Blastopirellula sediminis: one gene and its partner. The protein of the gene in region 1 interacts with the protein of each later gene in a pairwise test. Links are inferred from orthologs where the notes say so. Each region holds a gene or a part of one and is shown on either strand. Other genes may lie near its edges. The genes, in order: hypB and LOC68_RS04240.

Region 1 (3,257 bases):
CTATGTAAAGCTGCAAGGCGAGTCGATCGAGCAGGTTCAACTGAGCATTTACGAACCTCCCCGCTTCTTCGAGAGCTTTTTGCGGGGACGTCAGGTACACGAAGTTCCGGACATTACCGCCCGGATCTGCGGCATCTGTCCGGTCGCCTACCAGATGAGCAGCTGCCATGCGCTGGAGAAGGCGCTGGGGATCGCGATTTCGCCCGAGATTCGCCTGCTGCGGCGGCTACTCTATTGCGGCGAATGGATCGAGAGTCACTGTCTGCACATTTACCTGCTGCACGCGCCCGACTTTCTCGGCTACGAAAGCGGCATCTCAATGGCGGTCGATCATCGCGAAGCAGTCGAGCGGGGACTGGCGATGAAGAAGATCGGCAATCAGCTGGTCGAAATCCTCGGCGGACGGGCCGTTCATCCGATCAATGTGACGGTCGGAGGCTTTTATCGGGCGCCAAGCGTACGCGATCTGAAAGCGTTGCTGCCGCGGCTTGAGTGGGGACTGGAAGCGGCGCTCGAGACGGTTCGTTGGGTGAGCCGGTTTGAGTTTCCCGATTTTCCGGTTCCTTATGAACTTGTTTCGCTGAAGCACCCGGACGAATACCCGCTGAGTGACGGAAACGTTTTTTCCTCTGCTGGACTCGACGTGCCGGTGGAAGAATACGAAACGCATTTTCAAGAGACGCAACTGCCGCATAGCACGGCGCTCTATAGTGCCCGAACCCCGGGAGATGCGTTCTATCTGGCGGGTCCGCTCGCGCGGCTGAACAACTGTTACGAGCAACTGTTACCGACAAGCAAACGCGCGCTGGAGGAAAGCGGCCTCCGTTTTCCGCTCACCAATAACTTCCACAGCATTGTTGCTCGCGCGGTGGAAGTCGTCTTCGCCTTTGAAGAGGCGATCCGGATCGTGCACAGCTATCAGGCGGAACTGACCCCTTCCCGAATTCCCTACGAAATTCGACAAGGCGAAGGTTGTCACGCTACCGAGGCGCCGCGCGGGTTGCTTTACCATCGCTATCGAATCGGCGAAGACCCGCTGATTGCGGAGGCGAAGATCGTTCCCCCGACCGCGCAAAACCAAGGACAGATCGAGGCCGATCTGCGCGAGTATCTGCGGCAACTGTTGTCGCTCGACGATGCGGCGATCGCGCAGAAGTCGGAGCATATGATCCGCAATTATGACCCCTGCATCAGTTGCGCGACCCACTTTTTGCAGTTAACCGTCGATCGCGGCCAAGATCCCGCTTCGCCAAAATCGGAATGAAGGCGCTGAACGATGTCGACCGAAATCATCCTCGAAAAAGATATCCGCACCCTTCGCCGGGAATCGGCCGCCGCGTTCCAGCAGCGGATGGAGCGGCAGGGAACGTTCGTCGTGCGGTTGCTCTCTTCGCCCGGTTCGGGCAAGACGACTCTCTTAGAGCAAACGGCGCGGCGTCTTGGCGACGAGTATCGCGTCGGCGTGCTGGTAGGCGATATCGCGACGGAGCGCGACGCCGAGCGTCTCGCGCCCCTGGCCGCGACGGCCCAGATCACTACCGGCGGCGCATGCCATCTGGAGCTGCCGCTGGTCGAAAAGATTTTGCCGCAGTTGGGGGAGGAAGCGTTCGACTTTCTGTTTATCGAGGACGTCGGCAATCTGGTCTGCCCCGCTTCGCATGACCTGGGAGAACATTTTCGGGTGCTGGTCCTCAGCACGACCGAAGGGGACGATAAGCCGGGGAAATATCCGAAGGCGTTTCGTACCAGCCAGGCGGTCGTGATCAACAAGATCGACTTGTTGCCCTACGTTCCGTTTTCGGTCGAGCAGGCCATCGCCGACGCGAAGGACGTGCAAGGAGAGCTCGTCTTCTTTCCGGTCTGCGCGCTGCGTGGTGAAGGTGTCGACGCATGGTGCGACTCGCTCGTCGAACGACGGAGACAGATGCTGACGAAAAACGGTGGGAAGGAGTAACCCGGTTTGTCTGCGATCACCGACAATGCGAAGGTGGAGACGGCAGCGCAGGTCGCGCTCCGCATTTCGCTGGCGGGACGCTTGCAAGGGATTGGCGTCCGGCCGGCAATTTATCGCTTGGCGATGGAACTTGGAGTTGGGGGTCAGGTGCGGAATTGCCCGCACGGCGTGGAGCTGGATGTCGCAGGAAGTCAGGCGCAAGTCGCCGAGTTTCGACGTAGACTGCGTTCTTGCTTGCCAGGGGAAGCCAACGTTACCAGAGAATCTTACGCAGACGCTCCCCTCGCTCGCTTTTCGGAGTTCTCGATCCTTCAAGACGACTCCTCTGCTGCGATCGTCACGTCGGTTCCGGTCGACGTCGCGGTCTGTGCAGACTGTCTGGCGGAAGTGCGACGTCCGGGCGATCGCCGTTACCGTTACCTGTTCAACAGCTGCGTGAAATGTGGGCCGCGCTATTCGATCATTCGGCGGATGCCGTTCGAGCGAGACTCGACGGCGATGGCGGAGTTTCCCCTTTGCGACGAGTGCCGACAGGAATATAGCGACGTAGAAGATCGCCGCTTTCATGCGCAGACGATCTCTTGTCCGAAATGCGGTCCGCGGATCTGGAGCGTATCGCAGGCAGGCGAGATCGAGCGTGACCAGGAGGCAGCGCTGGAAGCAGCGGCCGCGGCGCTGCTCGGCGGTGAGATTGTCGCCTTGAAGGGGCTCGGCGGGTATCAGTTGCTTGTCGATGCGACCAGTGACCCAGCGGTCGAGCGATTGCGGCAAAGGAAAGGTCGCGCCAGCAAACCGCTGGCCGTCATGGTACGAACCGAAGCGGACGCCGCGCGAATGGCGGTGATGAACTCGGTCGAGCGTCACGCTTTGACTTCCTCGGCTAACCCGATTGTGTTGCTGGTGGCGAAGCGGGGAGCTACCGTCGCTCGGTCGGTGTTTCCGGGGCTCAATACGATCGGCCTGTTCCTTCCGACCACGCCGCTGCATGATTTGCTATTAGAACGAGTCGGCCGCCCGCTGGTTTGTACCAGCGGAAATCGGGAAGGAGAGCCGCTCGCCTACAGCATTGAAGAGGCCGAGTCGCAACTTGCGGAGATCTGTGATCTGTGGATCCATCACAACCGCGAGATCGTTCGCCCGATCGACGATAGCGTGGTCCGCGTGTTTCAGGAGCAGCAGGTGACGCTTCGCCTGGCCCGCGGGTTGGCGCCGCTGCGACTTGAGGTATCTTCGGACGAGAGCGCAGTCGCCTTGGGTGGGCAGATGAAGTCGGCCGTCGCGTTTTGCCATGGCGGCAGCGGCG
Region 2 (3,295 bases), 1.6 Mb from region 1 along the record:
GCCACGGGGCGTTACGCCGACGGCGCCCTCTCGCACCACCACGGATCTTGCCCTACTACGGTTTCTGGCTGACGTACACCGGTTCCTTTACCTCCTCGTACTCGGCGATCAGCTGTTTGGCCCGCGTCTGCACATCAAGTTGCTGCGTCTGATTCACCAGTTGCTCCAGTTCCCGATGGTTGGTAACCAACTGACGGACGGCCGGTTCGAGCAACATAATTTCGGCCAGGCCGCTTCGCATGCCGACGGTCGTCGTCACGATCGAAGAGAGCGAGCGATTCAGACCGCGAATCGTTTCGACGTTTTCCACCAGGCCGCCGATCGAATCGCTCAGCGTCGCCGCTTCCTTCTGAATCTCGTCAATCTGACGCAAATTCGCTTGGGTAATCGCCAGTCGCGGCGATTGAGCGTTCAGGTACTCGCAAATCCAGACCATCTCGTCGAGCGAAGACAAAGCCTGTTCCGAGTTGCGACGATTGTCGGCCAGCACGCCGTGCAGTTCGGCCGAATCGGCCGCGACTTCCGCCGCCAGATCGAGGGCCGATTGGGCCGAAGCGATGTCGTCGCTTAGTTGCAACTGCTTATCCAGAACGCTGGCGACCCGATCGACCGTCAGCTCGTTTTCTTCGAGCGATCCGGCGATGTGCTGCATCTTCGCCTGGTTGTGGGCGAGGGCGTCGAGCGAACGCTTGGCCGAATCGTGGGCCGACGCCAGGTCAATCAGCTGGTACTGAACCATCTTCTGCTGATCGAGGGCGGCCGCCAGTTCGCTGGCCAGGCATTGTTGATTCACGATCTGCTGTTGCAGCTCTTCCATGCGAGCCAACACCGCGTTGGCGTCGTCGATTCGCGAAGCGGCCGCTTCGACCTTAGCGAGCGTATGTTCCAGTTCGCCGGCCAGCAGTTGGTTTTCAGCCAGCGACGTGCGCTGACGGCGCAACTGTCCCAGCAAAGAATTGGTCTTCGCGGCGTCGTCCGCATATCCGGTCAAGACTTGAATGTCGTGACGCGACTCGGCAAGTTCCGACTTCAGCGAAGCGAGCTCGCGATGAAAGTCTCGCTGAGCGAAGAACATCCCGCCCGCGGCGCCGGCTGCGATGCCGAGCAAGACCAGGGCGAAGGTAACGAATCCTGATCGTTCGTCGCTAGAAGCGTAAAGATCGTTGGAATCGTGATATTTCGAACGAGTTGACATAGATTTCCTCCGTGGCGTAATTGCGTGCTCTTTCCGTGCTCCCCGCCCTTTTGTTATCGATTCCGTCGCCGCAAACGGAAAAGAGAAGTGCTTGCGTTTCCGCAATCTTTTCGCAAGTCCCCAGGAACAGCCTGAACAACCGCTAAATCACGAATCTGGCGGAAAAACGGCAATTAGGCGTTCCCTCGCATTTGCAACTAGCTAGAAGGGCCCGGGGAACTTAGACTACAGGCAATCTTTCTTTACTAGGGCTGCATGATGAATATTGGAAAAAACTCGGTCGTCACCATCGACTACACCCTGAAGGACGACGACGGCGAATTGATCGACACCTCTAGCGGAGGCGATCCGCTTGTCTACCTCCACGGGATCGGCGCCCTGATCCCCGGCATGGAGTCTGCGCTGGAAGGCAAGAAGACGGGAGACATCTTCCAGATTGTCGTTTCGCCGGACCAAGGCTATGGCGAGTATGACGAAGACGACGTCATGGAGATCGAACTCACCGCTTTCGAAGATCCGAGCCAAGTCCAAGTCGGCATGGAGCTGGTCCTCGAAACGGAAGAAGATGGAGAGTTCGCCGCGGTCGTAACCCAAGTTGGCGACGGCGTCGCCATCGTCGACCGCAATCATCCCCTGGCCGGAATGACGCTGCACTTTGATGTCGTCGTCCGCGACGTCCGCGAAGCGACCCCGGAAGAAATCGACCACGGGCACGTCCACTAACGGACGAGCCGGGCCCGGTCATTCGCCAAACGTACTCTTGCTGCGCAGAATGTGGTGGTAGTGCTGCGCGAAGCGGTGGGCCTCATCGCGCACGTATTGCAACAGCCGCAGCGCATAGGCGTGGCGGCTCAGTCGCAATGGTTCCGACTCGCCGGGGCGGAAGATTTCTTCTTCCTTCTTGGCGAGCGAAATCAACGTCGGCGGTTCAATTTGCAAATCGCGAAACGCGGCGAGTGCGGCGTTCAACTGCCCCTTGCCGCCGTCGATCAGCAGAATGTCGGGAAAGACTTCCCCTTCGGCATGCAGCTTTTTGAATCGCCGCGCGACGACTTCGTGGATGCTGCGAAAGTCGTCGACCCCTTTGACCCCCTTGATCTTGTAGCGGCGATAGCCCGGCTTGAACGGCAATCCGTCGAGGAATTGAACCAGGCTCGCGACCGTCTCGCCTCCTTGCAGGTGGGCGATGTCGACCCCTTCGATCGACCGCGGCGTGCTCGAGAGTTGCAACACTTTCCGCAGCCCGGCCAATCCTTTTTTTGGATCGATGTAAAAGACTTCGGGCTGAGCATGCGTCTCGAGTTCCCCCCGCTCATCGAGTCGCTCGAGCATATCGATCTCGTCCCGTAGCTTCGCCGCTTTTTCAAACTGCAAAGCCTTCGACGCTTCGAGCATCTCTTCCCGCAGTTGCTTCAGCAGTCGATCGCGACTCCCTTCCAAAAACATCTGCAAGCGGCGGATGTCTTTGCGATATTCTTCTTTGGTGATCCGTAGATTGCAGGGAGCGGTGCATTGATTGATGCTCGCGAGCAGGCAAGGACGGAACCAGCGCCACCGTTCGTCGTTTTCGTCGATATCGAGACTACAGGTCCGAAACTTGAAGATCCGCTGCAGCACTTGAATCGCGCCGCGCAATGCCCCGGCGCTCGCAAAAGGTCCGTAAAGCTTGGCGTTCTTCTCTTGCGGCTCGCGGGTGAACTCGACGCGGGGAAAGTCTTCCCGCTGCGTGATCATCAGGTAAGGGAACGACTTGTCGTCTTTGAGATCTTTGTTGAACTTCGGCTGGATGTCTTTGATCAGCCGCGATTCCATCAAGAGTGCGTCGACTTCGCTGTCGGTTTCGACGTAGTCAGCATCGGCGATCTCTCCGACCCAATAGCCGGTCCGAATATCGACCGCCGCTTCGGCGTTGAAATAGCTGCTGGCCCGGCTTCGGAGGTTCTTCGCTTTGCCGACGTAGATCACACGTCCTTGGGCGTCCTTCATCAGGTAGACGCCTGGGGTGGTCGGAAACTTGCGCACCTTATCGGCCGCCAGTGTGAAGGGGACATGCTCTTGCGGCTTCCCCTCAGTAGAGCGGTTTTCGGCGGGGGGCGGAGT

The links.
Region 2: the proteins of hypB (region 1) and LOC68_RS04240 interact in binary tests that used the Escherichia coli proteins (3 or more experiments, as listed by UniProt). The link is inferred for Blastopirellula sediminis from one-to-one orthologs.

The regions. Positions count from the first base shown.
Region 1 is NZ_JAJKFT010000004.1:1,739,351-1,742,607, forward strand. The notes cover bases 174-3,115. They hold hypB (hydrogenase nickel incorporation protein HypB), read left to right. Parts: upstream 174-1,276; coding sequence 1,277-1,954; downstream 1,955-3,115. Other genes in these bases: LOC68_RS10760 (Ni/Fe hydrogenase subunit alpha), read left to right, coding at 174-1,264; hypF (carbamoyltransferase HypF), read left to right, coding at 1,961-3,115. In the rest of the region: more of Ni/Fe hydrogenase subunit alpha, read left to right, coding at 1-173; more of hypF, read left to right, coding at 3,116-3,257. UniProt on the Escherichia coli protein: Involved in the maturation of [NiFe] hydrogenases. Required for nickel insertion into the metal center of the hydrogenase. Exhibits a low intrinsic GTPase activity, which is essential for nickel insertion.
Region 2 is NZ_JAJKFT010000004.1:97,675-100,969, reverse strand. What follows is about bases 206-3,185. They hold LOC68_RS04240 (FKBP-type peptidyl-prolyl cis-trans isomerase), read left to right. Parts: upstream 206-1,453; coding sequence 1,454-1,918; downstream 1,919-3,185. Other genes in these bases: LOC68_RS04235 (excinuclease ABC subunit UvrC), read right to left, coding at 1,937-3,181; LOC68_RS04245 (hypothetical protein), read right to left, coding at 206-1,195. Outside these bases: more of hypothetical protein, read right to left, coding at 56-205. UniProt on the Escherichia coli protein: Folding helper with both chaperone and peptidyl-prolyl cis-trans isomerase (PPIase) activities. Chaperone activity prevents aggregation of unfolded or partially folded proteins and promotes their correct folding.